2 regions of the Trichloromonas sp. genome follow, and region 1 is predicted to be linked to the other one. Evidence: riboswitches for the same ligand, from Rfam matches in the RefSeq annotation. Region 1 holds a riboswitch; the other holds the start of a gene.
The links. Region 1 has a riboswitch for molybdenum cofactor ahead of ABYV89_RS03300 (substrate-binding domain-containing protein). Riboswitches for the same ligand answer to the same signal wherever they lie in the genome.

Region 1 (19,972 bases):
CTCGCATCCCAGCGCGCATCCGTGTCTCCTTCACCCTGGATGGAACTCGCGAAGTACTTTCTGACTATTCAATCAATCTGAGCAGCGGTGGCATTTTCCTGGAAACCGACCAAATCTTCGCTCCGGGGACTCCGTTGCACCTGGAATTCGCTCTCACCGACCCACAGCGCATCATCGCCTGTGGAGGGCGCATCGCCTGGGTCAATTACCCGGAGGACAAACTCAAGCCTCACCTTCCGTGCGGCCTTGGCATTCAGTTTATCGGGCTGCGCCTTGAAGATGTCGAGGCTCTCAGACATTATATCCAGCCTCGCTGCATCACCCCTTTCTGGTAGCCGGCCGCGGCTCCTCCACCCCCGACCGGCGGCTTTTGCGCGGGCTCACTTCGGCTTTCACCATAAGCCCTTGAACCCATTGAAGAGGACTCCCTCTCCCTTTCCCATTGTCGGCAAAAAGGGAAGGTACCGCGGAAAGACAGCGCCCGCAAAAGCACCCTGGCGCAGAAGATCTGCTTCCTGAAAAAAGCGCAAGCGGCACATACCCGGCCCGCAACGACAATAGCCACCCGCAGAGCAGGTGGCTATTGTTCGTCCCACTGTCGAAAAACATCAAACCGCCGGCTTGTCGCTCTCATCAACGATCTGGGCTTCTTCGACGCCCTCTTTCATCCCCTTCTTGAAATTCTTCAGCCCGCTGCCGAGGGCGGTTCCTACCTGCGGAAGCTTGCCCGCGCCGAAGACGATCATTACCAGCACGAGGATGATCAGCATTTCCTGGGTTCCGAGTCCGAACATACGTGTTGCTCCTTTATTGGGAAATGGTTATTTGCGCAAATTGAGGGCCGACACCACGAAATCGACGATGGCGGCGGGATTATTAAGGTCGAGCAGCGGCACGTCGAGATCGAGCTGGTCGTCGCTGGCCACCGCCAGCAGAGTCGGGTCATTCTCCTCGCCGCGGCAGATCAGCGTCGGGCTGCGCTCCTTGCGGTGCAGCTCGATTTTTGGCAGTCCGCTCTTCTTGAAGCCTTCGGTGACCACCAGGTCGACGTCGGTGAAGTAGGTTGCCAGCAACTCGTCAAGCGAAGGCGACGCCGAATGCTGCTTGACCAGGGCCAGTTTGGCCGGCGAACTGATCAGCATGGTGTCGGCGCCGGCGGCGGTGAGGCGGTAGCTATCCTTGCCGGGATGATCGATATCAAACTGGTGGGCATCGTGCTTGATGACGCCGACCCTGTAACCGCGGCTTTTCAGCTCGCCGATGACGTTCTCCAGCAGGGTGGTCTTGCCGGTCCCCGACTTGGCGACAAAGGAAATGGCCTTGCTTCTCATGATTACTCCTATCAATTGGCCAGGTCAGTAACCTGATCGAGCAGATGAATCTGGATTTCCTCGCCGGCTTCGTAGCGTTCGCGCTCGGCGGAGAGGATGGCGATGGCGTTGGCACGCAGCATGGTGCGCAGGATGCCGGTGTTCTGATCCCCCGAACTGGCCACCACCAGTTCGCCATTCTCGGCGAATACCGTGACCCGCATGAAGTGGGTGCGCCCCGGCTTCTTCTTTACCGGCTGCTTGAGGGTCGCCTTGATCAGCGGCTTGAGCACCTGCCGGTGCCCCATCATCTTGAGCAGGGCCGGCCGGGCGAATTCCTCGAAGGTGATCATGCTGGAGACCGGGTTGCCGGGGAGGGAAAAGACCGGCACCGCGCCTTTCATGCCGAAAGCGGTGGGACGCCCCGGCTTGATGTCGATCTTCCAGAAGAGCTGCTGCACGCCGAGTTCTTCCAGCACCTCGCGCACCAGGTCGCGGTCGCCGGCGGAGACCCCGGCCGAGGTGATCAGGGCGTCGCAGGTCAGCCCGGCGGTCAGCTTTTCGCGCAGGCTCTCCAGGTTGTCGCGGGCAATGCCCAGCATCACCGGTTCGGCGCCGGCCTCCTTGACCGCGGCGGCCAGCGACCAGGAGTTGCTGTTGATGATGGTCTCGTCCGTCAGCGGCTGGCCGAGCTCGACCAGTTCGTCGCCGGTGGAGAGGATCGCCACTTTCGGCCGGCCGTAGACCGCCACCCGGGCGCAGCCGAAGGAAGCGAGCAGGCTGATCTCCGCCGGACGCAGGGTGGTTCCGGCTTCCATCACCCGCTGGCCGGCGGTGATGTCCTCGCCGCGAAAGCGGATGTGGTCCTGCGCCTTCACCTTGCCGTGGATGGTCACTGCGGCGTCCCCCGAGTCGGTCTCTTCAAAAGGGACGACCGCGTCGGCGCCGGGGGGAAGCGGCGCGCCGGTCATGATCTTCACCGCACAACCGGGTCTCAGGGCCGGTTCGGCCCGGCCGCCGGCGGGGATGTAGCCGATCACCGGCAGCACCGTGCCAGGCTGGCAATCTTCGGCGCGCACAGCATAACCGTCCATCGCCGAGTTGTCAAAACGGGGCATGTCGAGGCCGGCGTCGAGCGGCTCGGCGATAGCGCGGCCGACGGCGTCGAGCAGATCGACCCGTTCGACGGCGAGCGGGCGCACCTGGGCGAGTATCAGCGTTCGTGCGTCTTCAAAGGATTTAGACATAAGGGACTCCCGGTGGCGGTCAGCCGATTGGATTTATTATTGGAGCAAGGCTGCCCCAGGATCCGCCCCTGGACCAGGCGGATTTCCTCGGCCCCCAGGCGCTGCACCAGGGGCGGATCGTGGCTCGACATGACCATCGACAGGCCCTGGTCGCGCAGACGGGCCAGCAGCCCTTCGAAAGCCAAGGCGCTGTCGCCGTCGAGGCCGGCGGTCGGTTCGTCGAGCAGCAGTATGCGAGGGTTGAGGGCCAGGGCCCGGGCCAGGGCGATCCGCTGGACTTCACCGCCGGAAAGCTGGTTGCCCCGCCGCTCGGCGAAACCGGCCAGGCCGACGGTCTGCAGCGCCCAGAGGGTGCGCCGCTCCCGTTCGCGCCGGGTCAGCCCGCGCAGCTTCAGACCGAAAGCGAGATTGGCCGCCACCGTGCCGGAGAAGAGAAAGGCCGACTGGTGCACCAGGGTGATATCCCGGCGCAGGCGGCAGAGATGGCGGTCCTGCAGCGGCAGCGGCAGACCATCGACGCGCAGGGTGCCGGACGTCGGCCACTCGAGCAGGGCCAGCAGCTGCAGCAGGGTGCTCTTGCCGGCGCCGTTGGCGCCGGTCAGGGCGTAAAGGCGGCCCGCCTGCAGTTCGAGCCGGTCGATCTGCAGCACGCTTTGATTGCCGCGCCGGTGCTCGATGTTGTTCAGTTCATAAAGGGGTGTCACATATCACCTCTGCTGCAGCAGGTTGAGAAACAGGTTGACCAGCAACGCGACCGCCATCAGCACCAGGCCGAGGGCGAGGCCGAAGGCGAACTCCCCCTTGCTGGTTTCCAGGGCGATGGCGGTGGTCATGGTGCGGGTGTAGCCGCGAATGTTGCCGCCGAGCATCATCGCCACGCCGACCTCGGCGATGACCCGGCCGAAACCGGCCACCACCGCGGCGATGATGCCGAAGCGCACTTCCAGCAGCAGTTGCAGCACACTGCGTACCGGCCCGGCGCCCAGGGTGCGGGCGGTCGGCAGAATGCGCGGGTCGGCCCCGGCCACCGCCGCCACCGTGTAATGGGCGACGATCGGCACCGCCAGCACCACCTGGCCGATCACCATCGCCCAGGGAGTGAACAATAGACCGAACTCGCCCAGCGGCCCCTGGCGGCTGATCAGGCCGTAGACGAGCAGCCCGACCACCACGGTCGGCAGCGCCATCAGGGTATTGAGCAGGGTCAGCACCAGCCGCTTGCCGCAGAAGCCGCGCAGGGCGATCACGCCTCCCAGCGGCACCGCGGCAACCATGGCGATGAGTATCGCCACGACGGAGACCCACAGCGAGGTCCAGACCGTGGTCAGAACCTCGCTGTCGAGGGCCAAGAGCAGCGCAATGGCGGTGCTGAATGATTCGCCGATGAAACTCAAATCTTCGTCTCAGTAGGTAAAGAAGAGGTTCTTGCCGTTTTTCTTGAAACCGGCAATGACCGCCTGCCCTTCACCGGAGAGCAGGTAGTCGATAAAGGACTGGGCCAGCTTCTGCTTGACGTGGGGGTGCCGCTGCGGATTAACCATGATCACCCCGTAGGGATTGAACAGCCGCTTGTCCCCCTCGGAAACAATCTGCAGGTCGCTCTTGTCGGCGAAGGCGATCCAGGTTCCGCGATCGGAGAGGGTGTAGCCCTTGCGCTCGGTGGCCATGGTGATCACCTCGCCCATGCCGCGCCCCGCCTCGAGATACCAGTCCCCGGCCGGTGCCGCTCCGGTCGCCTGCCAGAGCTCTTTTTCTTTGCTGTGGGTTCCCGACTGGTCGCCGCGAGAGACGAAAATGGCGGCGGCAGCGGCAATCTTCTGCATCGCCTCGGCCACGTCGGCACTGCCGCGCGCGCCGGCCGGATCGGCCGCGGGACCGAGCAGGACGAAGTCGTTGTACATCACGTCCTTGCGCTCGACGCCGTAGCCGGAAGCGACAAAAGCATCTTCCAGGCTCCGGGCATGAACCATCACCACATCGACGTCACCAGCCTCGCCGAGCTTGAGGGCCTTGCCGGTACCGACCGCGATCACGTCGACCTTGCAGTCGTTGGCCTTCTCAAAGGGAGGCAGAAGCTCGGCCAGCAGGCCGGAGTTTTCCGTCGAAGTGGTGGTGGCCAGGCGCAGGCGCTCCTCGGCGCCGGCCAGCGAAGGGGTCAGGGTGGTCAGCAGCAGAAGCAGGACGAGAAGGAAGCGGGTGATGAACATGTTGGATCTCCTTGGTTGACGTAAAGTGGCGAAATAAAAAAGCCCCTCCCGAAACGGAAAGGGCCTCCAACCGGCACCGTACGCCAGTCAACCGAGGGTCTCCTTTCCAAAAGGGAGGCCCGGCCGTTTCCAGCCGAACCCGTAGACCGCAGGCCTTGGGGATGAACCCGGTAGGCCATACGATTCGGAGAGTTGTCATTATATAGCGAATTACGCCATCCGCCTACCGGAATTTGCACTTTTTTCTGCGGCGGCTGTTTTTTTCGCCGCAGCGCAAGCCGGGTCCGGGGTCACCGGCAGCTGGTCGCGCAGGGCGAAGTATTCCTGCGGGGTGTTGATGTTGCGAAAGGACATCCCCTCGGGATCGACCTGCAGCAGTTCCGCTGCGGGCACCTCGACCACCTGCACTTCGTGGAAAAACTGGATAATTTTACGCCTTCCGGCGTCGAGCACCTGTTCGATCGCCGGCAGGCAGAGCTTGGAATAGAGCGCGTGCAGCGGCTCGAGACCGTGGCCGCTGCGGGGGATCACCACATCTCCCTGGTCACCCCGGGCACAGAGTTGACGAATGACCGGGGCAGAGAGAAAGGGCATGTCGCAGGCAACGACAAAGGACCGTTCGCTGCGGGCATGGCAAAGCCCCGAGTGGATCCCCGCCAGCGCCCCCTGCCGGTAGTAGATGTCAGGGACCTTGCGGCAGGGGAGATCGGCGTACAGCGACGGTGAGTTGGTCACCAGCACAACCTCGTCGAACAGTTCGGCCATCTGCCGGTAGACGTGCTCGATGAAGCGGCCGCCGGCCAAAGGCAGCAGCGACTTGTCGCTCCCCATCCGACGCGATTCGCCGCCGGCCAGGATAACCCCGGTGACACCGGCGATCTTCGGCAGCAGCCGGGGAGCGGCGAGTCGCTGCGGATGACAATAGACTTCAAAGCTTTCGCCGCGCAGGTAGCCGATCAGGGTGATGCCGGCCTGCTCGGCCATCTGCACTGCCATGTCGGTGGGCGAAGTGCGCGAAGCGATCAGCGAAATACCGAGCCGGGCCGCCTTGGCCACCATCTCGGTGGAGACCCGCCCCGAGCTGACCAGCATCTTGCCGGACAGGTCAATCCCTTTGAACAGGGCTTCGCCGGCGATGCGGTCAAGGGTGTTGTGGCGGCCGAGATCCTCGGCGTAAAGGAGCAGGCGCTGGCCGTCGCCAACCGCCGCCGAGTGGATGCCGCCGTGGCTCTGGTAGTTCTCGGCCTGCCGATGCAGCTCTTTCATCAGGGCGAACACCGCATCAGGGTTGAAGGTTGCCGCAGGCGCAGCGGAGAGCTCAGCCGGCGCGGCCGCCTCCGGCAGGCTGAAAGTGATGCCGGTGCCGCAGCCGGAAGTGAGGGTCGGCTTGAGCCGCTCGGGAATTTCCCGTTTCAGGCGCACCTGGGCGGCACCGAAATCAGAGCAGATGCCGAGCTGCAGAAAATCGTCGAGATGGCCGGCGAAACCCTGGTTGCGCAGGAAGCCGGCCACCAGAAAGTTGAGCTGATGGGGAGAGGCGATCAGGGTCGCCAGTTCGCGGCCGTTAACCGTCAGCCGCAGTGGGAATTCCTGAACGACCTGCCGTTCTTTTGCCGCCAGGCTGCCGCTTTTAAACTGGTAGATGGTGCGATTCCTTGAATGATCCATGGCTTGTTCCTTTGATCATTTTTTCACGCCAGCCCCTCACCCTGAGAAAGAGGGAACGGTCTCACCCATCAGGCAGGAATTGAAACCGTTATCCACAAGAAAAGTCCCCTCCCCCATCAAGGGGGAGGGTCAGGGTGGGGGTGTTTCCTTATCCGCCGTGGGCCGCCTTGGCTTCGGCCGGATGACCGTCATCGATCTTGTGGAAATGATCAGGAATCGTGTAATCGACCGTTTCCGGATGGTGCTCAAAGATCGGGAAGTACTTGGCAATCAGTACAAAGAAAAGGATGTGGCCGGCGATGATCCCGATGGTCACCAACGACTCGATGATCGAGGGGTAATAGATCTCGTTGGGATCCATCATGCCGAACATCGAGACGTTGAAGCGATTGAGCACCAGGCCGAAGACGACCAGGCAGGCGGCGATGACCCGGCGCCGGTCGTCTTCACGCACCGACTTCTGGGTGAACATGATCATCGGCAGGATGAAGCCGACACACATTTCCAAAACGAAGGAGAGGGTCAGCGCCGGACGATCGAAAAACGGCCCATCGGAAAGCGCCATCAAACTGTAGATCCGCAGGCCGATGTAGAGAGCCAGGGTCCATGGCAGAATCTTCGCCAGGGTGCGCAGCAGCACCCCCTCGTTGGGCTGCCCCATCCACTTGTGGCAGGAGGTGGCCTCGATGATGATGATGCACATGCCGGTGCAGATCGCACTGACCCAGAAGAGCAACGGGAGCAGCGGGTTGTACCAGAGGTTGTGCAGCTTGTCGACGGCGATCAGGAAGAAGGTTCCCAGCGACGACTGGTGCAGGGTGGAAATGGCCGCGGCCGCGATGACCAGGGGCATCTCCAGCCAGCGCAGCACCCGCAGCGGCAGGTGCCAGCCGAATTTCTCCGCCACCGGCGAGAGGAATTCGAGGAAGAGGACGGTGGTATAGGCCATGACGCACATGGCGACCTCGAACATCGGCGAGTGCAGGTTCCAGTAGCGCAGCACGTGCCAGCCCTTGTGCGGCTGGCCGAGGTCGAGCACCAGGCCGACGCAGACCAGCGAATAGCCGAGGAAGCCGGTGACGATCGCCGGCCGCACCAGCGGTTCGAGCTTCTTGATGTGGAAGACATGAACGATCGCCCCGAGGGTGAAGGCGCCGGCCGCCAGCGGCACGGCGGTCACCACGTCGAAGCTGATCCACAGCCCCCAGGGGTAGGTGTCGTTGAGGTTGGTGGTCGCCCCCAGGCCGAAGACAAAACGGGCCAGGGAGGCGATTGCGGCGATCACCACCAGCGCGATCAAAAATTTGATGAACCGGTGGTAGCCTTTAATTTCATTAACAACATATCTGGCTGCAGTCATCGGTCAGTCCTCCTTGGACTCGCTGGTCGATTGGGCCGCCTCGGCTTCTTCCCGTTCTTTTTTCAGGCGGTCCTTGCGGTGGTTGATCCACGAAATGGCCGACAATCCGCCCCCTACGGTGAGGAAGGCGGCCGGCACCAGGCGCAGGGCCTGCCAGGTGTAGCCCGGCAGCGGACGCATGGTGACCGGCTTGAAGCCGAGTTCGTCGAAAGGAAGACTGGTCAGGTAGATGACGCTGGTGCCGCCGGCCTGATCCATCCCGTAAACCTTGTGAATGTATTTGTCGGGATACTCACTCAGGCGGCGCTCCGCTTCCTTGATCATCTCGTCACGGGGGCCGTAGGTGATCGCCGTCGGGCAGGTGGCGGCGCAGGCCGGCTTCATCCCCTCCTTGACCCGGCTGTAACAGCCGGTGCACTTCTTGACCAGCGGCAGCCCCTTGCTCCACTCGTACTTGGGCACGCCGAAGGGACAGGCGATCATGCAGAAACGGCAGCCGATGCAGCGGTCGGCCTTGTAGATGACCGGACCTTCGGCCGTCTTTTCGAAGGCACCGACCGGGCAGACCGAGGCGCAGGCCGGCTCGTTGCAATGCATGCACATCTCTTTATAGAAGGCGAACTCGTTCTGCCCGTTCTTCTGGTAGTCGCGAAACTTGATCCGGGTGAAGGTGTACTCGGACATGGCGGGGGGATTCTGATACCCCTCGCCGGTGAAGAACTCGGTCTTTTCAGCCTCCAGCTGGTTCCACTGCTTGCAGGCGACCTGGCAACCGCGACAGCCGGTGCACTTGGTCATGTCGATGAGGAAGACCTTGTCTTTGGAAAAATCTTTGCGGGAACTCATGCCTCAGTACCCCCTTTCACGATATTGCACAGAAACGCCTTGTACTCGGGGATCGTGGTATTGGCACAGCCCACCGCCATGGTCAGGACGTTGGCGCTGCCGCCCTTGGCCATGCCGGCAAAGCCGAAATGCCAGGGGAGACCGACCTGCTCGATCATCCGGCCGCTGACCCGCAGCGGCTTGATCCGCGACGTGACCAGGGCCTTGGCCTCGATCGATCCGCGCTCGGTCGAGACGGTGACCATATCGCCGTTCTTCAAGCCCTTCCATTCGGCCAGCTGCTCGCTGATCTCGACAAACATGTCGGGCACCAGTTCGACCAGCCAGGGGAGGTTACGGGTCATGGCCCCGGCCTGCCAGTGCTCGGAGACCCGGTAGGTGGTACCGACGTAGGGGAACTTGTCGACGTTGCTGACAATGCAGGAAACCGACACCGCCGGGTTGGTCTGCTGGCGGGTCATCATGTTGGAAACCGGGCTTTCGATCGGCTCGTAGTGCTCGGGGAGCGGTCCGTCGGCGAGACCGGCGGCGAACAGGCGGCCATAGCCTTCGGGGATCATGATGAAGGGGTTCTTGGTGCCGTCTTCGCTCATCGGCGCCCAGCCGCCATCGGGAACATCGCCTTCCCATTTCTTGGTCAGGGCATTCCAGGCGATGACCGCTTTTTTAGGATTAAGCGGCTTGCCGTTGAGATCGACCGAGGCGCGATTGTAGAGGATGCGGCGGTTGACCGGCCAACACCAGGCCCAGTTGTGGTACATCTCCATGCCGGTAGGGTCTTCGAGACCGCGGCGCTGCATCATGTTGCCGGCTTCGGTGTAGGAGCCGCAGTAGAGCCAGTTGCCGCTCTTGGTCGAACCGTCGTCCTGCAGGAAGGCGAAGCTGGGAACCTGCTCCCCTTTCTTGTAGAGCTTGCCCTTGATCTCCACATCGCGCAGAAAGGTGCCGTTGCACTCTTTCGCGACCATATCGATGTCGGGCTCATGGCCGTTGCCGTAATCCCACGACAGGTTGACGATCGGCTCGGGGAAGACTCCGTCCTTCTCGTACAGGGCCTTGATGCGCTTGAACATCTGGTCGACGATGAAGGCATCGCTCTCGGCGTGTCCGGGCGGATTCACCGCCTTGTAGCGCCACTGGGCCCAGCGCCCCGAGTTGGAGATACTTCCCATCTTCTCGACGCTGGATGCTGCCGGCAGCAGGAAGACTTCGGTGTCGATGGTCTTGGGATCGACGCCGGGACGCTTCCAGAAGATCGAGGTCTCGGTCTCCCAGAGGTCGGCGGCGACCATCCACTTGAGCTTGTCGAGACCCTTAGCGATGGCGTTGGCATCGGGACCGCCGACGATGGGGTTGGTCCCCATGCAGAACAATCCTTCAAAACCGCCGACCTGCAGGCGATCCATCAGATTGATGAAAGAATAATTGCCGCTCTTCTTCGCCAGGTAGTCGTAGCAGAAGCCGTTTTCGGCGGTGGCATGATCGCCCCAGTAGGCCTTGAGCAGGCTGGTCATGTACTTGGGGGTGTTGCTCCACCAGTTGGCGCTGTTGGGATCGCTCGATTTCGGGGTCGTCTTGTCGAGATAGGTCGAGTAGTCAACGTGGTTGAAATCAGGAACCTTCAGGTAGCCCGGCAGGATGTGGTAGAGGATGGCGTAGTCGGTCGAGCCCTGAACGTTGGACTCGCCGCGCAGGGCGTTGATGCCGCCGCCGGCCATACCGATATTGCCCAGCAGCAGCTGCAGCATGGCATAGGAACGGACGTTCTGGGTGCCGTAGGTGTGCTGGGTGGTGCCCATAGCGTACATGATCGTCGCCACCTTATCGGGACGCCCGGTGGCGGTAAAGGTGCGGACCACGGCCATGTAGTCCTGGATCGCAGTACCGGTGATCTCGCAAACGAGCGCGGGGGTGTAGCGGCTGTAGTGCTTCTTCATCAGCTGATAGACGCAGCGGGGATCCTGCAGGGTCTTGTCGCGCAGGGCGTTGCCGTCCTTGTCAGCCTTGTACTTCCAACTGTCCTTGGCGTAGCTGAAGGTCTCGGCGTTGTAGCCGCTGAAGATCCCTTCGTTGAAATCGAAGCCGTCGTCGATGAGGAACGAGGCATTGGTGTAGTCGACGACGTAATCCTTCTGGATCAGGTCGTTCTGCAGCACGTGGTTGATCATGCCGCCGATGAAGGCGATGTCGGTCCCCGGACGCAGCTGGGCGTAGAGGTCCGACTTGGACGAGGTCCGGGTATAGCGGGGATCGACGCTGATCAGCTTGGCGCCGTTGTCCATCGCTTTTTCGACGTATTTGAAGGAGATCGGGTGGTTCTCGGCCGGGTTAGAGCCGATACAGAGGATGACATCCGCATGCTGGATGTCGTTCCAGTGGTTGGTCATTGCGCCGCGACCGAAGGAGGCTGCCAGACCGGCAACCGTGGCGCTGTGTCATATTCGAGCCTGATGTTCGAGGTAATTGACCCCCAAGGCGCGGGCGAACTTACCCCACAGGTAGCATTCCTCGTTGTCGAGAGCGGCGGCGCCGAGAAAGGCCATCCCCTCGTTGCGGTTGACAACGTAGTTTTTGCCGTCCAGAGTTTCGCTCTTGACGAAGTTCTTGTCGCGGGAATCCTTCATCAGCTGGGCGATGCGGTTCATGGACCAGTCCCAGGACTTCTCTTCCCACTTGTCGCTGCCGGCGGCGCGGTACTGCACCTTGGTCAGACGCCGCTCGTTGTTGGCCACCTGGAACAGGGCGCTCCCCTTGGAACAGAGGGCCCCCTGGTTGATCGGGTGCTCGGGGTCTCCCTCGATATTGACGACCTTGCCGTTTTTGGTGTGGACCAGCATGCCGCAGCCGACCGCACAGTAAGGACAGACCGTGGTGCTGACCTGCAGCCCCTTGGTGCGCATCTCCGGCGAATCGACACTGGCCTGGGCCGGCTTGCCGGTCAGCGCCATGGTGCCGGCAGCCAGCCCGCTCCCCTTGAGAAAGTTTCTTCTTGAAATACCCATGAACTCATTCTCTCCTTTTCAGATTTGACCCATGACAAAGCACAGGGTTTCTGCCCTTAGCGCAACGCTCATGCCAAACCTGTTTACGGTATACAGTAAAACTTTTTTCCTCAGTCAAAACAGACACTAACAAAACTGTGCAAAAACTGGCAAAACCCCAGAAAGGGCCGATGCGGCCGCATACAAATGACCCAGAAGGGTCGCGACGACCCACCTCGACACGAACGACAGCCTTTGGCGACAATCCGCATAAATCAGCTAAAGTCAGGGAACTGCGGAGGAATTGACTATATGAAGGGAAAGTTTCTGGATGGAGCCGATAATTGCATGTATCATGGCGTCTCAATCGGAAACTAGAGTGCGGGGGAGTGCTATGGAAAACAGGATTCTGATCTGCGACGACGAAGAAGGGATGCGGCGCTACCTGGGCAAGATGCTGCAGGCCTGGGGCTACCAGGTCGAGACCTTTGCCAGCCCGACCCTGCTGGTGCGCAGCCTCGAAGAGACCGACGCCGGCGGCGACCTGCTGCTGCTCGACGTGAAGATGCCGGAAATGGACGGCATCGAGGTGCTGCGCCGGGTCAGAAAGGCCCGCCCCGAGTTGACCATCGTCATGATGACCGGTCACGGCACCATCGAGTCGGCGGTCGAGGCGATGAAAATCGGCGCCTACGACTACCTGTCCAAACCCTTTCCGCAGGAGAAGCTCTTCGCCCTGGTTCAGCACTGCCTGGAGCGGGAGCGCCTGATCGAAGAAAACAGCTCGCTGAAGAAGGAACTGCGCGAGCGCCTCGCGCCGACCGAGCCGATCTTCCGCAGCGAACGCTTCGGCGAAGTCTACGAGCTGGCCCTGCAGGTCGCCGACAGCGATTCGAGCGTCCTGATCCTCGGCGAAAGCGGCACCGGCAAAGAACTGATCGCCGGCACCATCCATTACGCCAGCCCCCGCGCCCATCGCCGTTTTCTCGCCATCAACTGCGCCGCCCTCTCGGAAACCCTGCTCGAGAGCCAGCTCTTCGGCCACGTCAAGGGGGCCTTCACCGGCGCCACCCAGGCCCAGAAGGGACTGCTTGACGAAGCCCACGAGGGCACCCTGTTTCTCGACGAGGTCGGCGACCTCAGCCCGTCCCTGCAGGCCAAGCTGCTGCGGGTGCTGCAGCTCGGAGAGTTCATCCCGGTCGGCGCCACCCGCCCCCGACAGGTCGATGTGCGCTTCGTCGCTGCCACCAACAAGAACCTGGAACAAGAAGTGGCCCGGGGCAACTTTCGCGAAGACCTCTACTACCGGCTCAATGTCATTGCCCTCGAGCTCCCCCCCCTGCGCGAGCGCCCGGAGGACATCGAACCGCTGGCCGCGCACTTTCTCCAGGCGATGATCCGCAAGGCCCGGCGCCCCCCCAAGGGGATCACCCCCGAGGCGCTGCAGGCGATGCAGGGCTACCACTGGCCTGGCAACGTCCGCGAGCTGGAAAATGTCATCGAGCGCGGCGCCATCCTCGCCCGGGGCGAATTCATCACCGTCACGATGCTGCCGTTCAAGACCCGCCCCGAAGCACCGCGTCACACTGTCGATGCCGGGGAAAACCCGCCCCTCAACCTGCGTGACGCCGAGCGGCTGCAGGTGATCCGCGCGTTGCGTCAAACCGAGTGGAACAAGAGCCAGGCGGCCCAACTGCTCGGCGTCACCCGCAAGACCATCGACCGCAAGATCAAGGAATACGATCTGACCCCCGCCGACCTGGATGACGAATCATGAGCAAGCCCCCCTTCGGCTCCCTCGCCATCCGCGGCAAGCTGACCCTGGCCGCTCTCACCCCGCTGGTGGTGGTGCTGCTGCTGGTCTCGCTGGCGGCCTCCTACCTGATCAACGCCTGGGTGGTCGGCGAAGCCCAGAAAAAAGTGAGCAACGACCTCAACTCGGCGCGAGAGATTCTGCGCAACCAGGAGCAGCGGGTACAGGACGTGATCCGCTTTACCGCCCACTCCACCGGCCTGCAGGACGCCCTGGTGAAAGATGACCGCCCGCGCATCCTGGCTGAACTCGATGTGATCCGCCGTCGCGAAGGGCTCGACATCCTCAACTTCACCGACCGGCAAGGGCGCATCCTGGTGCGCAGTGCCAATCCTGACGCCGACGAGCAGGCTCCCCCCTTAGCGGAGCTCCCCTTTCTGCCCGACGTTCTTAACGGGCGGGACTACTCCGGCGCCCTGCTGATCGAAGTAGATGCCCTGCTCATGGAGGGCAGCGAGCTGGCCGCCCGCGCCCGCATCGCCCCCCCCGGCCAGGGGCCTTCCGCCATCGAAAATCGCGGCCTGTTTTTGATCGGCGCGGCCGCCGCCCACGATAACAACGGCGAAGTTCTCGGCTGCCTGTACGGCGGCGTCCTGCTCAGCGGCAACCTCCCCCTGGTCGACCGTATCCGCGAAATCGTCTACGGCAGCGAAACCTTCGAGGGGACCGAGATCGGCGGTGCGACTATCTTTCTCGGCGACATCCGGGTCGCCACCACCATCCGCCTCAACAACGGACAGCGGGCCATCGGCACCCGGGTATCCAAAGAAGTAGCCGAGGCAGTACTCCACCGCTCGAAAACCTGGCTGGCCCGGGCGAAGGTGGTCGACCGCTGGTACCTGACCGCCTACGAACCGATCCTCGACCACGCCGGCCAACCGGTCGGCGCCCTCTACGTCGGCCTGCTCGAGGCCCCCTTCAACAACCTGAAGAAACAGGCCTGGTTCGGCCTCTTCGCCCTGCTGCTGATCGGCGGCGGAGTCGGCTACCTGCTGTCGCGGGAAATTTCACGCCACCTTACCAAGCCGATCCTGCAGCTGGCTTCCGGCGCTGAGCGGGTCGCCGCCGGCGAACGGGACATCCTGCTGCCACTGCCCGGCGAAGATGAAATCGGCCAGCTGACCGCCGCCTTCAACCGGATGACAGCCGCCCTCAAGCAGCGCGACGAGGAACTGGGCAGCCTCACCCGCGACCTCGAAAAACAGGTCGCCCGGCGCACTGCCCAACTGGAGGAGAAGGGCCTCCAACTGATGCGCGCCCAGGAGGAACTGCTGCGCAGCGAAAAGCTCGCGGCCATCGGCTCGCTGGCCGCCGGGGTCGCCCACGAGATCAACAACCCGGCCGCCATCATCCGCGGCAACGTGGAAATTTTGCTGATGGAGATCCCGGCGGGGGAATCCGGCCGGGAAGAAGCGGAAGAGATCCTCAAACAGACCGAGCGGGTGTCGCTGATCACTGAAAGCATGCTGGCCTTCGCCCGCGAACAGACCATTCACCCGGAGCAGGTGCGAGTCAACACCCTCATCGAGGAAATCCTGGCCCAGATCAGCCACCAGGTGCCGCTGCGGCAGGTATCGATCCGCCGGGAACTCGCTGCCAGCCTGCCGCCGGTCGTCGCCGACGGCGAACGACTGCGGCAGGTCTTTACCAACATCCTGATCAACGCCCTGCAGGCCATGGACGGCAAAGGCGCCCTCAGTATCAGCAGCCACACTGACAATGGCACTGTCGAAATCCGCATCACCGACACCGGCCCCGGCATCTCATCGGAAATCCGCGAAAAGATCTTCAACCCCTTCTTCACCACCAAGAAGCAAGGCACCGGCCTCGGCCTCTCGGTCTCCTACGGCATCATCAAGGCTTTAGGCGGCAGCATCGCGGTAGAAAGTGCGGTCGGCCGGGGGAGCACCTTCATCGTCAGCCTGCCGGTATCCCCTTAGCCGCATCAACAAACGACTGTCAGCGCCACAGCGCAGTACACACTCCGGCCGACAGGTTATGCCAGCCGCCGCGTAATCCCTCTCCCAAAAAAACCTGGTTCCACTATCACCCCATCAGCAGACCGTTCGCTATGCAACCCACCAAACCGATTAGACTATTAGTTGCGCAAACAAAACCTCTCGGGGCTCTTAATCAACTCCATGGAGCGCCAATAGTTAATTGCTAATAATTTTCCCTCTTGACAACACCACTCCTTGCTCTATGGTTACAACGTTAGCTTGCGCAAACTAATTTTAATTAATAATGATACCTGATCCGGTATCATGACCTGCCACAGTTTCATGTTTGCGTGTGCTAGCAACGTCAAAGAGGGGGGAGTTTGACAATGGCGTCGTCTTCATCTTCCATACTTCAATACTCCTGCAAACGGCTCGACCCGCCATTTCATACAACCAGGCTCCTCTAGCGGTCGCCCGACGCCTTCGGAACATCCGGGGGCTTTCTGCGGCCCCGTTAAGGCCAGTGCGGCCCGACAAACGCCGACCGCTGTTCCGGGTGGACGGGGAGACCCTCGCATATCGGTCACTTCGGCATGACCTTGCGAAAGGAGGTGTTTTAAAGCCCAGATTCTCAGTAGCCGAACTTAAATGATGTTTCACCTGTCAGAACCTGACAACCACCATGGGAGAAAACGAAATGAACAAAAGAAACTCCGTAAGGCTGATCCTGGCCATGCTGGCCACCCTGCTCGTCTCGGCAACCGCCTGGGCCAAAGTTCTGCCGCCACCGGTCAACCAGCTCATCGGCATCCCCGACAGCACCTTCAACAACCTGGCCGAAGCCGACTGCCGCCTCTGCCATAACCAGAATCCGCCCGCCGGGATTCCGGTCGAGCCGACCTACCTGCCGAGCCGCCACCATGGCCTGGTTCCCGCCGTGGGCGCAACCCCCACGGCCGATCAGATCATCACCGATCCGACGGCAGCACCGAACGGCATTATCGGCCAGGCCTATGCCTGTACCAGCTGCCACACCTTTATCTGGAACCCGATGACCGGGGTCTACGATCTCGATCCGAATTTCCGCGATTGCACCCTCTGCCACATGCAGGTCGGCGGTGTGACCGTCCACCACGCCACCACCCTGGCCCAGACCGGCGACTGCGAAGCCTGCCACAACCTGGTGGAAAACCCCACCGACACCTTCACCACCATGGCAGCCGATCCGGCCAATGCGGGCGACGCCCACTACGTGCCAAACTACCGGCCGAGCATGGTCACCCCCTGGCCGAGCGCCAAGCCTAACGGCGACACCACCAACATCAACGCCCCCGCCGTCTACAACGGCGCCACGCTCATCTACGGTGGCAAGGAAGCAGGAAACTGCAACTTCTGCCACGACGCCAACCTGGAAACCGGCACCCTCGAAAACGGCGTACTGGTCTTCACCAACGCCCAGACCCACCACAGCACCGGCCTCTTCGTTCCCACCGACATCGGCGACCCGAATGGCAAGTGCACCTGGTGCCACAACACCCAGGATCCCGCTCCCCCGGCGATGGGCGGAACGCAGTTCGCCAACACCCCCATGTACAGGATCCGCGCCTGTGAGCGCTGCCACAGCGTCGCCACCCTGCACAACATCCAGGTTAACTCGATGGCCACCGGCATGGTACCGCGCAACATCTACAGCGGCCCCGGCGTCATTGGAACCGAGATGGTCGATAACGCAACCGTCATCGTCCCCGGCCTCGAAGACGCCGGCTACGGCCACATCGGCGCCCAGTGGGACTGCTGGGGCTGCCATGGCAGTGACGGTGTCGAGCAGGCTGCTCCTGCCGGCGGCCCGGCGATCCCCTTCATCAGCGGCGTAGACAAATCGCGGCTGCCGGCGGGCACCGCCACCCAGATCACCTTGCGCGGCTCGGCCTTCACCAACCTGGTTGAAGACCCGATGTTCGGCGGCTTCAGGGGCTACGAGTGTCAGGTGCTGCTGACCGACGCAGCCGGGGCCGAGACTCTCCTGACCCCCGACAGCATCGCCAACGACAGCCTGACCGTAACCATCCCCGCCAAGGCGGCCGGCAACTACACCCTGGTGGCCAAGAAGTTCCTCATGCTGAGCAACCCGATCAACCTGGCGATCACCCCGGTGGTGAGCATCAGCGATGCGGCCTGCGTCGGCGGCACCACCACCATCACCGGTGGCGGGTTCACCGCTTACGACGGCTTCGGCGCGGTGACCAAGGTAAGCTCCCTCGTGACGACCACGACCACCACCCGTGAAATTGTCGGCTACAACAAGAAGGGTCGTCCGATCTACGAGGACGTCACTAAAACCGTGACCGACACCGTGGCTGGCGATGTTTCTTCCTGGACCGACAGCGAGATCGTAGCCGAGTTCCCTGCCTGCGGCACCAAGGTTGAGGTAGCGGCTGTCTTCGGCAGCGCTTCCGCCAACGTCTCCGGCGGCACCACCGTGCCTCCTGTCGATCCGCCGGCCCCCGTCCCCACGGACGAGATCTGCAACGATCGCATCGACAACGACCTCGACGGCCGCACCGACTGTGACGACCGTGACTGCCGCAAGAGCCGCTACTGCCGCTAGCAGCAGGCCCCATTAACTCCTAGCCGTCTACCACCGTGCCCCGGCACGGTGGTAGACGCGGCATAACCGGGGTGGGAGCTTCCTTGGAAGCCCCCACCCATATGTCAAAACCCACAACAGCCAGACAGGTCAAGCATGCACCGTTTTAACACAACACCCCAGGACCCAACCGGCAGCAATCCTAAGGAACTCTTGCCCCAACCCAGACCATCCGGCAGGTCAGATAAATATATCCGCAACCAGCCTTTTCGATATGAATTCAGCCAGAATTCGCTAAAAAGAGGGGGACAATCCAAATGAAAAACGCGCACTTTGCAACAATGAGCCTGTTTATTGCGACCCTGCTGCTAAGTCCGCCTGTCAGCGCGGCGGCGGATAAGGCAATGATCATCGGCTTCCATCAGAAACCGGGGGTTAGCGAAGACGCCCTGATCCGCGAACACGGCGGAAAAATCAAGCGACAGTTCAAACATGTTCGAGCCATGGCCGCGATCCTTTCGGAGCAAAGCCGCGAAAAACTCAAAAAGAACCCCAAGGTCGCCTACATGGAAGAAGATCTCCCGGTGATGGCAGTCGACCCGGAACTCGGCGGAATCGAGTACGACAATGCCTGGGGCGTAGCCCATATCGGCGCCGCCCAGGCCCACGCCCAGGGGATCACCGGCGCCGGGGTGAAGGTTGCCGTGATCGACTCCGGCATCGACTACAACCACCCCGAACTGGCCGCCAATTTCAAAGGCGGGGTCAATTTCATCACCGAGTCCGACTCCTTCGATGACAGCTGGAACAGCCACGGCACGCATGTGGCAGGCATCATCGCCGCCGTCCTCAACGACACCGGCGTCGTCGGTGTCGCCCCGGAAGCCGAGCTCTATGCGGTCAAGGTTCTGGGGGGAGACGGCTTCGGTAGTACCAGTGCGCTGATCGCCGGTATCGAGTGGGCCGCAACCAACGGCATGGACATCGCCAATATCAGCATCGGCTCGTCGGTCTACTCCCAGGCCGTCGCTGACGCCTGCCAGGCCGCTGCCGATGCCGGTGTGCTGCTGGTGGCCGCCGCCGGCAACAACTACGGCAATCCGGTCATGTACCCGGCCCGCCTTGATACAGTGATCGCGGTGACCGCGATCGGGGCGACCGACGAAAATTATTTCAACAGCGCGCTCGGCCCCGAGGTGGAACTGGCCGCCCCCGGTGTCGGCATCAATTCGACCATCGGCGGCGATACCTACAACATCATGACCGGCACCTCCCAGGCTGCCCCCCATGTCGCCGGGGCTGCCGCGCTGATCTTTTCTGCCGGAGCAAGCGACCTCAACGGCGACGGCATCACCGACGCCCGGGATGTGCGCCTTCAGCTGCAGAGAACCGCAAACGATCTCGGCGTTTTCGGAAGGGACGAGACGTATGGATTCGGGATGGTTCGCGTGGCTCCGGCATCGTCAACGCCCCCGGAAAGACTCCTGAGGGTAGAACGGATCAAAGGACCACCATCTGACAGCACCACGACTATCCCCTTGGCCAACGGTCTTTTCGAGATCATGATTTCCAACGACAGCCTGCGGAACCTGGATGTCAAATCCTACCGCGACGGCGTTTTGGTCCCTGAGCTTTCAACCTCCATCCGCTTCAATTACAAAAATCCCTCCGAGGTGACGCTGATGATCGATGCCAGCACCTCGCCACTGGAGGTTGCCCTGCTGCCTAAAGGGACAAGGGGAGCTTTTGCCAACATCCTGATTCAGAAGGTTATCGTCCAATAGTCAGTGCAACAGGAGTGAAGAACCATGCAAATGAAAACGTTGAAAACCTGGATAACGGCATTCGGCTGTCTTTGCGCCACCACGGCCCTGGCGGTCCCCTCTCCGGCAGCCCCCGACGATCATACCCAGGGGGCAGAAAACAAACCCAGGGTCGTAGCCGCCCTGGTCAATGGCCAGCCGATCTACGAAGACCAGCTTGACCCTCTGGTTGATGCCAGCCTTCGCTCCT
Region 2 (12,529 bases), on a different contig from region 1:
CTTTAACCTGAGGTCTCCGGCCTGTCGGGCTCCAGGGTCCGTAAAGCGTATTATCTGACTTCAACCGCCTGGTTCACATTGAGCCCGATTTCCGTTACTCAGTCATTTTTACGGGGTGCGATTTATGGGGATATTTAATCGAACGACCGGTGCCGTGACCCAGTCACCCGGCGTGGAGACGACCATCAATGAACCCCAGGTTGTCAGGGAGTGTTTCTGTGCCAAGGGTCACAGCCTGGTAACTGACCTGGCATCTTTTGGCGGCCATCCGGGGATCACCATCCGGCTGAAAAGTGAACGGCAGGATGGTTTGCTGGCGCTGAGTCCGGTAATCGGTGACCAGAGCCGCACCTTTTTCAATTTTGAACGGGTGCCAGGCGAGATCGTTCAGATCTGTTGCCCGACCTGCTCCGACCCGCTGCCGGTGTACAATGTCTGCAGTTGCGGGGCTGACCTCGTTGCCATGTTTACCACCTTAAATGCTGAATTTGCCAACTGTATCGGTATCTGTCAGCGGATCGGCTGCCTGCACGCCGAAATCAAAAGCAACAGTGATCTTCGTCGGTACAGCAGGAAAGGGTATTTTGACTGAAGTCTTTCCGGGATCGACAGGCATGGTTCGCTGAAAAATGTTTCCGGTGTGCCAATCTGGCTCGCCCGTTCCGTAGTGGTGCACGGGTGCCCCTTTTTAGCTCTGCCGCGTCGGGACGAATTGTCTATTATGAGTTGATTTTCACAGGTTGTGGCGTTATTGAAATGGCACGATTTGTGGAGTCTGTTCAATTATGGAGTGGTCGGCTGGCACATCGTGGTGCTTGCGCTACAGCAATGATGCCCTCAGGGAGAACTCCCTGCTGGGCTTTTTTTGTTTTATCTTGGTGCCATGATTCAAGAATCATCTAATCGGGGAGAAGGATGCGTTTATGCTTGTGATTGCCTGTATTAAACAGGTCCCGGACACCACCCAGGTGCAGATCGATCCGGTGACTAACACGCTGGTGCGGGAAGGGATCCCGTTTATCGTCAATCCGTATGACACCCACGCGCTGGAGGAATGCCTGCGGCTGAAAGATCAGCTCGGAGTTCGGGTGGCTGCACTGTCCATGGGCCCGCCCAATGCCGTGGCGACGCTGCGCAAGGCCTGTGCTGTGGGGGTGGATGAAGCCATTCTGCTCAGTGACCGCTGCTTTGGCGGCGCCGATACCCTGGCGACCAGCCAGGTCCTTTCGGCGGCCATCAGTAAGTTGGCCGAGACCGAGGAAGTCGCCCTGGTTTTCTGCGGCAAGCAGACCATTGACGGCGATACCGCCCAGACCGGTCCCGGCATCGCAACCCGTCTTGGCTATACTCAATTGACCCTGGTCGACCGGATCGAGGAACTCGACCTGGAGAACCGCACGGTCCGTGTTCGCCGCAAGCTCGAGGGGCGTTACGAAATCGTCGAAGCGCCGCTGCCGGCCATGATCACCGCCGTGCGCGAGCTCAACCGTCCCCGTTACCCGACCGTTCCCATGCGGCTGGCGGCTGCCAACGCAGAAATCAAGCTGTGGGATAATAAGGTTCTGCAGCTTGACGAAAAGACCGTGGGGCTTAAGGGCTCACCGACCTGGGTCAGCAAGATCTTTTCGCCCGAGCGCGACAAGGGCGAGATTATCGGCGACGGCGTGAACGACCCGGTCGGTACCGCGCAACTGCTGGTTGATAAGCTGTTGGATAAGGATTTGCTGGTATTCTAGGCAGCCATTGTCATTGAAGGAATCTTCCATGGAACCGAAAAAAATTAAAAAGCCGCGGGGAGTCGCCCGCCTGGTCGAAGGGCGCTGTATCGCCTGTGGTGAACGTTGCATGAGTTCATGCCCGGTCGATGTAATCCTGATGGACGAGCAGGGGGCTCCCATCATAAATACCGCCAAGTGCATCGGCTGCGTCAAATGTGTCAAGATCTGCCCCGCCGAGGCCATCGAAATGTATTTCACCCCGGAAGAGCAGAAGCTTCTGGATCAGCTGGCCAGCCAGGGAGGGGGCGCCGAAGTTGAGGTGGATGAGGCCGAAGCGGCCCTGCAGAAGATGCTGGCCGCCTACCGGGGGGTCTGGGTCTTTATCGAGCAGACCGACGGGGAGGTCGCCAAGGTTTCCTGGGAACTGCTGGGGACCGGCGCCGAGCTGGCGAAAAAGCTCGATGTCGAACTCTCTGCCGTGGTGATCGGCAGCAATGTCGAATCCCTCTGCGCCGAGGCATTCGCCCACGGCGCCGAAAAGGCCTATCTGCTCGATGCCCCGGTCTATCGCAATTACCGCACCCAGCCCTACAACGAGGCCATCTGTCACCTGATCGAAAAGCACAAGCCGGAGATCATCCTGATGGGCGCCACCGGGATGGGCCGCGATCTCGCCGGCGCGGTAGCTACCGTGGTCAAAACCGGTCTGACCGCCGACTGCACCGGCCTCAGCATCGATGACAAGCGGAACCTGATGCAGACTCGGCCGGCTTTCGGCGGCAATATCATGGCGACCATCATGTGCGACAAGTATCGGCCGCAGATGTCCACGGTCCGCCCGCATGTCATGGCCATGCCGGAGGTGATGCCCGGCCGCAAGGGGATCATTGTGCGCGACGATTTCGCGCCGAACGAGCAGGGCATCCTGACCAAGGTGCTCGAGGTCTTCAGCGACAAGGACGCCAAGAACAAGGTCGATATCGCCGGGGCTGAGTTTATCGTCTCGGGTGGACGGGGCATGATGAACGCTGCGAATTTCTCGATACTTCAGGAGTTCGCCGATGAAATCGGAGCCGTGGTCGGTGCGTCGCGCAGCGCGGTCGATGCCGGCTGGATGCCGCACGATCGCCAGGTCGGCCAGACCGGCAAGACCGTGCGGCCCAAGGTCTACATCGCCTGCGGCATCAGCGGAGCGATCCAGCACATGGTCGGCATGCAGGATTCGGATGTCATCATCGCCATCAACCGCGACAAGGACGCGCCGATTTTCCAGATCGCCACCTACGGTATCGTCGGTGACCTGTTCCAGGTCATTCCGGCCCTGACCCGCCGGATCCGGGAGCTGCGTCAGGGAACCGGTGAGCCGGCACGGGCGGCCTCCTAGCCTTTTAATTTCGACGTTCGGGGAATTCATATGACCTTCAGCAGATTTATCATTTTCGTGCTTTTTACCGGCTCCGGCGCCTTTTTCCTCTGGAGCCTCTACCAGCGACTGAGCCTGGTGCGGCTCGGTGGAGACGACAACCGGTTCGATCGTCCTGACCAGCGCCTGCGCAGCATGCTGGCCTTCGCCTTCGGTCAGAAACGGGTGCTGGCGCGCCCTTTCGGGGTCAACCATTTCATCTTCTTCTGGGCCTGCATCCTTCTGGTCGTGGTCAATGTCGAGTTTGTCCTCGGCGGGATCTTTCCGGCCCTGCACCTGTCCAACCTGCCCGACTTTTTCTATGTTCCCATCCGGCTGGTGTCCGACATCGTCAGCCTGCTCACCCTCGGCGCGGTGGTGGCGGCGCTGATCCGGCGCACCTTTTTCCCCCTCATTCCCGAAGCGCGCAATTACGAAGGCTACCTTATCGTGGCGGTGGTCGCCGTCCATATGCTGGCCTATTTCGGAATCAGTTCGGCCGAAGTTGCCCTCGGACATGAACGGGCGGCAGCCTGGATGCCGGTTTCGGTCTTCTTCGCCCATTCCCTTTCCGGCTTCGGCGAGGTCGGCCTGGAGAGGCTGCACGGCCTGTTCTGGTGGATTCACGCCTTTGCCCTGCTGGTGCTGTTCAATTACCTGATTCCCTACAGCAAGCACCTGCATGTCTTTACCGCCATCGGCAACTGTTTCTTCCGCAGCCTGGAAAAACCGAATACCCAGCCGCGCGAGATCTTCGAGGTCGGGGTCGACCTTGGTGCCGACGAGGTCGGCAGACTGACCTGGAAAGACCTGTTCGATTCGTTCGCCTGTACCGAGTGCGGCCGCTGCCAGGATGTCTGCCCGGCTCACAATACCGGGAAAAAGCTCAACCCGCGGCAAATCATCCATGACATCAAGGTCAACCTGCTGGCAAAGGGGTCGGCCAAGGCGCCTGAACTGGCCCTGATCGGTGATGGCGGCGAGGGGAGCTGCAGCGAAGAGGCGATCTGGGACTGCACCACCTGCGGCGCCTGTCTGGAGGCCTGCCCGGTCTTTATCGAGCATCCGCAGAAACTGGTCAAGATGCGCCGCCACATGGTGCAGATGAAGTCGCGTTTTCCGGAAGAGCTCCTGAACCTCTTCGAAAACATGGAGCAGCGCAGCAACCCCTGGGGGATCGCCCCCTCGGAGCGGACCAAGTGGTCTTCCCTGATGGACGTCAAGGAGTTCAGCGCCGAAGAGACCGAATATCTTTTCTTTGTCGGCTGTGCCGGCTCCTTCGATACCCGCAACAAGCACGTCACCGTGGCGCTGGCGACCATCCTCGATGCCGCCGGGGTCTCCTGGGGGACGCTCGGCAAGGACGAGCTCTGCTGCGGCGACAGCGTCCGGCGCCTGGGCAACGAGTACGTTTTCGAGCAGATGACGCTGAAGAATGTCGAGCTGCTCAAGGCCCGCGGGGTGAAGAAAATCATTACCCAGTGCCCGCACTGTTTCAGCACCCTGAAAAACGATTACCGCCAGTATGGCCTCGACCTCGAAGTGGTTCCCCACAGCCAGCTGATCAGCGAACTCCTCGAAAGCGGGCGGCTTAAACTGCCGAACACCGCGGATGTCGGCCGCATCCTGTTTCACGACTCCTGTTACCTTGGCCGGCACAACGATATTTACCAGGCCCCGCGGGACGTCATTGCCGCGGCAACCGGCTTTCCTCCGTCGGAATTCGAGCGCAACCGGGAGAATTCTTTCTGCTGCGGCGCCGGCGGCGGGCGGATGTGGATGGAAGAAAACAGCGGCCGCCGGATCAACCGTACTCGGGTCAAGGAATCCCTGCAGCAGAATCCCGATACCATCTGCGTCAGCTGTCCCTACTGTATGACCATGATAACCGACGGTCTGAAGGATGAGCAGGGCGAGGCGGTTCGGGTCATGGATATCGCCGAGGTGGTTGCCGAGTCGATGCGACCCCGGCAATAATTCCGCCAGCTCTTTCCGAATATGCCAGAACGAAAAACGCCCCGCAGCAATGCGGGGCGTTTTTCGTTCGGCGAAATCAATGGTTCAGCTTTCGCGCAGCTGAAATTTCTTTATTTTGCGGTGCAGGGTGTTGCGGCCGATGCCCAGGGTCCGCGCCGCTTCGGTGATGTTCCAGTGATGCTGTTCGAGGGTTTTGCGAATGGTTTCAAGTTCCCTGTCCCTGAGCCCCTGCTGCGGCTCGGGACATAACCCTTTGCGGGCCATGACCTTGACCAGGCTCTTTTCCAGGCCGTGCAGGGAGTGGAGCATCTGCTGCAGTTGCCCGTCGCTCATCTGTTCAAGAACCCCTTCGCTGCCGTAGTGGGTCCAGAACTCTTCGACGGAGCTGTCGCCCTCGGAAGTGCTGCGGGTTTTCCGGGCTGCGGCGGCAGCAGGAGCGGGGCGTGATTCGAGGGGGCCGCCCAGGTGTTCCGGCAGCAGCACCGGTCCCGTGCAGAGAACCACGGCCCGGCGCAGGGTGTTGGAAAGCTCTCGGATGTTCCCCGGCCAAGGATGTCGGCTCAGCAGGTCCAGGGTCGCCGGGGCGATCTTGAGGTCGGGGTTGAGCTGCCGGGTGAAGAATTCCGCCAGTTGGGGGATGTCTTCGTGCCGTTCCTGCAGGGAGGGGATTTCCAGGCGCACCACGTTGAGACGATAGTAGAGGTCTTCGCGGAAGGTGTTTTCGGCGATGGCCTTTTCCAGGTCGACGTTGGTAGCGGCGATGATCCGCACATCGGTGCGAAGCGGCTTTTCGCCGCCGACCCGCATGAATTCACCGGTTTCCAGAACCCGCAGCAGTTTGACCTGGATCAGCGGGCTGGCATCGCCGATTTCATCGAGAAACAGGGTGCCGCGGTTGGCCAGCTCGAAAATGCCGCGGCGAGTCTGGTTGGCGCCGGTAAAAGCGCCTTTTTCGTGACCGAAGAGTTCGCTCTCCAGCAGGTTTTCCGGCAGGGCACCGCAGTTGATGGGGAGAAACGGCTGCCCCGAGCGATTGGAGGCGGCGTGGATGAAGCGCGACAGCACCTCTTTGCCGGTGCCGGTTTTTCCCTGGATCAGCACGTTGATATTTTTGCCGGCGATCTTGTTGGCCAGCGAGACCATCTGGCGCATGGCAACAGATCGCCCGACCTGAAAGCCGACCGCACTGGCCACGTCGGCCCATTCCTCGTCGCCGGTCTGTCCCTGGCTGATGCTGGTGCCGTAGCTGGCGGCCCGGTCGATCAGCCTTTCGATCTCGTCGATGTCCTCGAACGGTTTTTCCAGGTATTCATAGGCGCCCAGCTGAATGGCGGTCACGGCCGTTTTGACCGTGCTGTAGCCGGTCATGATGATGACTTCGCACTGGGGTTGCTGCCGCTTGATTTTTTTCAGCAGGGTCAGCCCGTCGGTGTCCGGCAATTTCAAGTCGACCATGGCGACGTTGAAACTGTGACTGGCGAGCGCTCTGGCTGCTTCAGGTTCGTTTTCAGCGGTGACCACGTCATAGCCCAGGCGGCTTAGCAGGCGCCGGAAAAAGGTGCAGACATCCCCTTCGTCATCAATGATCAATACCCTGGTCTGCGCCAAGCCTTCCTCCCTGTGTTTAGTCATTTTGCAGCCCCTCCCCAGGGTTCAGCGGCAGCAGCAGCGAGAAGGTGCTCCCCTTGCCCGGAGTACTTTCCACTTCGATCGTCCCCTGGTGCGATTCGGCAATGCCGAGGCTGACCGAGAGTCCGAGTCCGGTTCCCTTGCTGGCTTCCTTGCTGGTGAAAAAAGGGGTAAAAATCTTCGGCAGGTGTTCCGGCGGAATCCCGCTGCCGTTGTCGGTGACGCTGATGATGGCACAGCGCTGTCCCTTGCGATCGATAATTGACGTGCGCACCTTGATGATTTTTTCCCGCTCGACCCCTTTGAGGGCGTCGCGGGCGTTGACCAGAAAGTTGGTCAGCACCTGCTGGATCTGCGGGCCGTTGGCGCTCATTTTCGGCAGCTCCGGGTCGAGGTCGGCGACGATCCGGATCTGGCTGCGGTTGATCTGGTAGCGGATCAGCCCCAGCACCCGCTGCACTTCGCTGTTGATGTCGGTGTCGCTGACCGGAGCCTGGTCCTGCCTTGAGAAGGTGAGCAGGTTCTGAATGATCCGTTTGCAGCGCAGGCCGCAGTTGACAATGTCGCCGAGCAGTTCGCCGTCTTCGGAATTGGTCGGCAGGGGCTTTAGCAGCAGCTGGGCGGTGCCGATGATCACGGTCATCGGGCTGTTGAGTTCGTGGGCGACCCCGGCGGCCATTTCACCGATCGCCGCCAGCTTGGCCGAGTGCACCAGCTGGCCCTCGATCTTGGTCTTCTGGGTGACGTCCTTCATCAGCACCGTGATTGCCACCACCTGGTTGTCCTCGTTGAAGACGGGGTAGTAGGACATGTCGAGCAGGTTCCCCGCCGGGGTCTGCAGGCGGTGGAAAAAGGGTTGGTGCGTGCGTTTGACCTCATGGACCGGGCAGTCCCGGCACGGCTTCGTGCGTCCCTTGAGGCGGTTGTAGCACTTGTTGACGACGGCGCGCTCCCAGGCCTCCCTGAGTTCCTCCGGCAGGCGGTCGTTGTGCTGCAGCACGTTGTAGTCGGTATCGATCAACAGGATCGGATCGGTAACCGCCTTGAAGGTTTCTTCCCACTCTTTTTTTGCCCGCGACACCTGCTTGTAGAGGCGCGCGTTCTGAATGCTGATCGACAGCTGGTCGGCCAGGTGCTGGACGAAGCGCAGGTCGGCCTCGCGGTAGGCGTCTTCGCCGCTGCTGCCGACAATCAGCGAGCCGAAGACCTCGTCCCGCTTAAGCAGGGGGGCGACCGCCAGGCATTTCAACGGGGTCGAATATTTCGGGTTATAGCGGATGTGGTCAAGTCCTTCCACGTCCAGGTTGAATATTCCGGCTTGTTTGTCGCGGATGACATTCAGTGAGGGGGAATGTGCCGGAAAGTCGTCGATCTGGCAGAAATCCCGGGGCATCATGGCTTTCAGCGAGAGCGCCCCGTTGCGGGTGGTGACCAGGCCGAGAAAATCGCAGGGGAGCGTCTGCGGCAGCTTGGCGAAGGTCCGCTCGATGATGTCGGCGACCGACATGTCGATGTTGATGTCGCGGGCCAGCTGGTGGAGGATCTCCAGGCGGCTGTTCTGCTGCAGGATCTCCTCGTTGCGCTTTTTCAGCTCGACGTAATAGTTGAGCTTGGAGGAGTTGACCCCGGTCAGTTGTTCGAGCAGTTTTTCCTTGCTGTCGCTCATCGGTCTTCCTTGCCCCGCTTGGTTTCGCTACAGCGCATTGTGAAAAATACGTTCGATTTCCGCGGCCGTGGCGGACCGGGGATTGGTCACCAGGCAGGCATCGTTGACGGCGTTGCGGCTGAGCTGCGGGATGTCTTCTTTCTTCAGGCCCATGTCGCCGAGCCCCTTGGCCAGCCCGATGTCGAAGATCAGCTCACGGATCCCCTCGACCGCCAGCCGGGCGCCATGCTCCGGCGAGGTGTCGCGGACATTTTTGCCCAGCGCCCAGGCGATGTGCTTGAAGCGTTCCAGGCAGGAAGGCAGGTTGAACTCCATGACGTGGGGGAGAATCGCGGCGTTGGCTTCGCCGTGGTGTTCGTCGAGCAGGCCGTCGACCTGGTGGGTCATGGCGTGGGTGGCGCCGAGGATGGCGTTGGAGAAGGCGATGCCGGCGGTCAGGCTGGCGATCGCCATGTTGGTGTTGGCTTCCATGTCCTGGCGGTTGTTGACGGCCTGACGCAGGTTGCCGGCAACCAGCTGGATCGCCTTGCAGGCATGGATGTCGGTCAGCGGGGTGGCCGCCAGCGAGACATATGACTCGATGCCGTGGGTGAGGGCGTCCATCCCGGTAGCGGCGGCCAGCTTGGCGTCCTTGGTGCGCAACAGGTCGGGATCGACGATGGCGATGTCGGGAACCAGCGATTTGGAGATGATCGACATCTTCAGCTTGCGTTCGGTGTCGACGATGATGGCGAACTGGCTGACCTCCGAGCCGGCCCCGGCGGTGCTGGGGACAATCAGCATCGGCGGCAGCGGGTGGATGATTTTGTTGATCCCTTCGTAATCGCGCAATTGGCCGCCGTTGGTGGCCAGCAGGGCGACCGCCTTGGCGACGTCGGTCGGGCTGCCGCCGCCGACGGCGACGATGGCATCGCACCCTGATTCAAGGTAGCGCCGGGTCCCCTCGATCACTTCGAAGTCCTTGGGGTTGGTGGTCAGCGACGAGTAGACCACCGCCTTCAGGCCGGCGGCATTCAGGTAGTGCAGGGCCTTGTCGACCCAGCCGGCTGCCATTACGTCGTCATCGCTGACGATAAAGACCTTGGACGCCCCAAGGCGCACGGCGCTTTCGCCGATCTGGCTCAGGGAGCCGAGGCCGAAGATGATCTCCGGAGTGACAAACTTGCTGATATTCATCGATGACAACTCCCGCTCATTTAATTCGTCTGCAAATAGTCATGATAACACGGTCGCCGGATCGGGGCTATGCCCCAATCAACCTGCTGCCGGCAGGAGCTCCTGGCTTCTGCAACCCTGGCCATCGAGGCTTCGCGATTTGAGTCAGGCGGCGCAACAGTGGCCGCTGGGTGAGCGCCCGATCCCGGACAGCAGCGGAACGCCCGGTTGGGGGGAGTGGAGGTCCGGGGTCGCCAGGCGGCCGTTTTCCAGGGTCAGGGGGAGGCACTGCAGCCGGGCGGCCTGCCCCCGGTCATGGGTGGCGACGACCAGGGTGGTGCCCGCATCGCGCAGTTCGCCAATCACCCGTTCGAGTGCCGGCACGGTTTCGCTATGGATGCTGGCGGTCGGTTCATCGAGCAGCAGAACCTCCGGCTTAAGCACCAGCGCCCGGGCGAGGGCAACCCGCTGGGCTTCGCCGCCGGAAAGCCGGCGGGCGTGGCGCGCGGCAAACCCGTCCAGCCCGACCTTTTCAAGCGCGGCCGCGATGGTCTGCCGCTGGCTGGCGCCATGGATACCCCGCAGGCCAAGGCCGAAGGCGAGGTTGTCGAAGACGCTGCGGTTAAAGAGGTAGGGAGCCTGGTGGACCAGGGTGATCCGGCCCCGCTGATACCGCAGGGCGCGGTTGTTCCAGCGCACCGTCTCTCCGGCGAACTGCAGGGTTCCGGCGCATGGCGGAGCAAGCAGGGCCAGCAGCTCGAGCAGGGTGCTTTTGCCGGCGCCGTTCGGCCCGAGCAGGGCGTAGCTGCGGCCAGGGTAAAGCTCCATCTGCTCGATATCGAGGACCGGCCGGGAAGCATGTTTTTTGACGATATGGTGCAGACTGTAGATCGGTTGCATTAGCTACCTTTGCTGGAGCAGGTTGAGAACCAGGTTGACTGTCATGGCCAGTATGTCTTTGAAAATCTTTCCGTTCATATCGAGTGTCCGCTCCCGTAAACAAATGGGCTTCCCCCTGTTGATGTGGAAGAACCCCATGCCTGTCAACGGTCACCCTGGCCGCCTGCTGGAGAGTCTCCTTTCCGAATTCGGGAGGCCACGCCGTTTCCAGCGCAACCCGTCGGCCGGCCTCCCTGAGATGTTACCTTTAGGAGGATGGGCTCGGAGAACGGGCGGATAAAGTGCAAGACCCATGCACAACTTTAAACAAGCTGTTTGTTTTGCCTGGTGCCGCCGACGGCAGAATCTATTCCGTCTACGTTATCCGGTGGGTTCGGGTCGGCTGCCGAAAAATGGAAATGTGTTTTTGGCCCCTGGGTGACCTGTTCCCTGTCGACCCGAAGTGTGCCAATGTGGAACGTCACGGTGGGCCGTAATGGTGCGTGGTGATCCAATGTGGATCGCAGGCAGGTGCGGGCGTCGGTGGACCGTGGCGACGTGCTGACGGGATGGTGCGCCGAGTCGCGGATGGTGCAGATTGGTGTATAGTGGAACAGTATGCACCGTCATGGTGCAGCACTGCTGGGGTTTGGAGTGATTGTGGGGGGCGTGAAAAGTATCGTGTTTACGCAATATTGTGTCGTCATGAAAGAGCTGGCATCGTTGTTGCTCAAGTACCAACCATCGTTTGATTTGCTTGTTCCAGTTTCAAGCGGATCATTTGACAAGGTGCAGGCGTTTGATAGTCGGCGCTCGGTGCCTGAAAGCAAGTGCGCGTCCCATGGCATGACAGGTCAATGGGCATAATCCTCAACCGTATTAAATAGGAGAGAAAAACAATGGCATTAGCAGATCAGACTTTCGGATTCTTCATTCCCACCGTATCTCTTATGGGCGTTGGTTCCTCCAAGGAAGCCGGCGATCAGGTCAAGGCCCTCGGTGCCAAGAAGGCCCTGCTGGTCACTGACAAAGGGATTACCGCCATGGGTATGGCTGCCCAGATCAAGGAGCAGGTCGAGAAATCCGGCGTGTCCGTGATTATTTTTGACGGCGCAGAGCCTAACCCGACCGACAAGAACGTCCATGACGGACTGAAGGTTTACCAGGACAACAAGTGCGACGCCATCATCTCCCTGGGCGGGGGCTCTTCCCACGATTGCGCCAAGGGGATCGGCATGGTCGCCACCAACGGCGGCCACATCCGCGACTGCGAAGGGGTCAACAAAACCAGCAAGCCGATGCCTCCCTTCGTCGCCATCAACACCACCGCCGGCACCGCTTCTGAGATGACCCGCTTCTGCATCATCACCAACACCGACACCAAGGTGAAGATGGCCATCGTCGACTGGCGCTGCACCCCCAATGTCGCCATCAATGATCCGGTTCTGATGGTCGGCAAGCCGGCTGCCCTGACCGCCGCTACCGGCATGGACGCCCTGACCCACGCTGTCGAGGCCTATGTCTCGACCATCGCCACCCCGATTACCGACGCCTGCGCCATCAAGGCCATTGAACTGGTCGCCGAGTACCTGCGTCCGGTTGTGGCCAACGGCAAGAACCTTGAGGCTCGCGACAAGATGGCTTACGCCGAGTACCTGGCCGGCATGGCCTTCAATAACGCCTCGCTCGGCTACGTTCACGCCATGGCGCACCAGCTCGGCGGCTTCTACAACCTGCCCCACGGTGTCTGCAACGCCATCCTGCTGCCGTCGGTGTGCGAGTTCAACATGATTTCCAACCCCAAGCGCTTCGCCGACATCGCCGTTGCCATGGGTGAGAACATCAGCGGCCTCTCCGACGTCGAAGCCGCCGCCAAGGGGATCGCTGCGATCCGCAAGCTCTCCAGCGACATCGGGATCCCCGCCGGCCTCACGGCGCTCAACGTCAAGGAAACCGATCTGCGCATTATGGCCGAGAACGCCATGAAGGACGCCTGCATGCTGACCAACCCCCGCACCGCGACCCTCGACTGCGTCATCGGCATCTACAAGGCTGCCATGTAAGGCGACTGCACCGACCGGGACCGCGGGCGTTTCCGCGGTC

Region 2: another riboswitch for molybdenum cofactor. It lies ahead of ABYV89_RS04290 (ATP-binding cassette domain-containing protein); the one in region 1 lies ahead of ABYV89_RS03300 (substrate-binding domain-containing protein).

The regions. Positions count from the first base shown of each region.
Region 1 is NZ_JBFHGD010000022.1:1,649-21,620, reverse strand. It holds gene ABYV89_RS03330 (response regulator) at 1-335, shown strand, start outside; gene ABYV89_RS03325 (twin-arginine translocase TatA/TatE family subunit) at 609-794, opposite strand; gene mobB (molybdopterin-guanine dinucleotide biosynthesis protein B) at 822-1,331, opposite strand; gene ABYV89_RS03315 (molybdopterin molybdotransferase MoeA) at 1,343-2,557, opposite strand; gene ABYV89_RS03310 (ABC transporter ATP-binding protein) at 2,524-3,261, opposite strand; gene ABYV89_RS03305 (ABC transporter permease) at 3,265-3,951, opposite strand; gene ABYV89_RS03300 (substrate-binding domain-containing protein) at 3,961-4,764, opposite strand; molybdenum cofactor riboswitch at 4,848-4,966, opposite strand; gene fdhD (formate dehydrogenase accessory sulfurtransferase FdhD) at 4,975-6,432, opposite strand; gene nrfD (NrfD/PsrC family molybdoenzyme membrane anchor subunit) at 6,581-7,792, opposite strand; gene ABYV89_RS03285 (4Fe-4S dicluster domain-containing protein) at 7,796-8,638, opposite strand; gene fdnG (formate dehydrogenase-N subunit alpha) at 8,635-11,640, opposite strand; gene ABYV89_RS03275 (sigma-54-dependent transcriptional regulator) at 12,014-13,396, shown strand; gene ABYV89_RS03270 (cache domain-containing protein) at 13,393-15,372, shown strand; gene ABYV89_RS03265 (hypothetical protein) at 16,070-17,980, shown strand; gene ABYV89_RS03260 (S8 family serine peptidase) at 18,277-19,743, shown strand; gene ABYV89_RS03255 (peptidylprolyl isomerase) at 19,774-19,972, shown strand, end outside.
Region 2 is NZ_JBFHGD010000031.1:1,703-14,231, forward strand. It holds gene ABYV89_RS04255 (hypothetical protein) at 125-592, shown strand; gene ABYV89_RS04260 (electron transfer flavoprotein subunit beta/FixA family protein) at 924-1,736, shown strand; gene ABYV89_RS04265 (FAD-binding protein) at 1,765-3,102, shown strand; gene ABYV89_RS04270 ((Fe-S)-binding protein) at 3,133-5,097, shown strand; gene ABYV89_RS04275 (sigma 54-interacting transcriptional regulator) at 5,182-6,729, opposite strand; gene ABYV89_RS04280 (ATP-binding protein) at 6,722-8,392, opposite strand; gene ABYV89_RS04285 (iron-containing alcohol dehydrogenase) at 8,420-9,568, opposite strand; gene ABYV89_RS04290 (ATP-binding cassette domain-containing protein) at 9,713-10,447, opposite strand; molybdenum cofactor riboswitch at 10,607-10,726, opposite strand; gene ABYV89_RS04295 (iron-containing alcohol dehydrogenase) at 11,326-12,489, shown strand.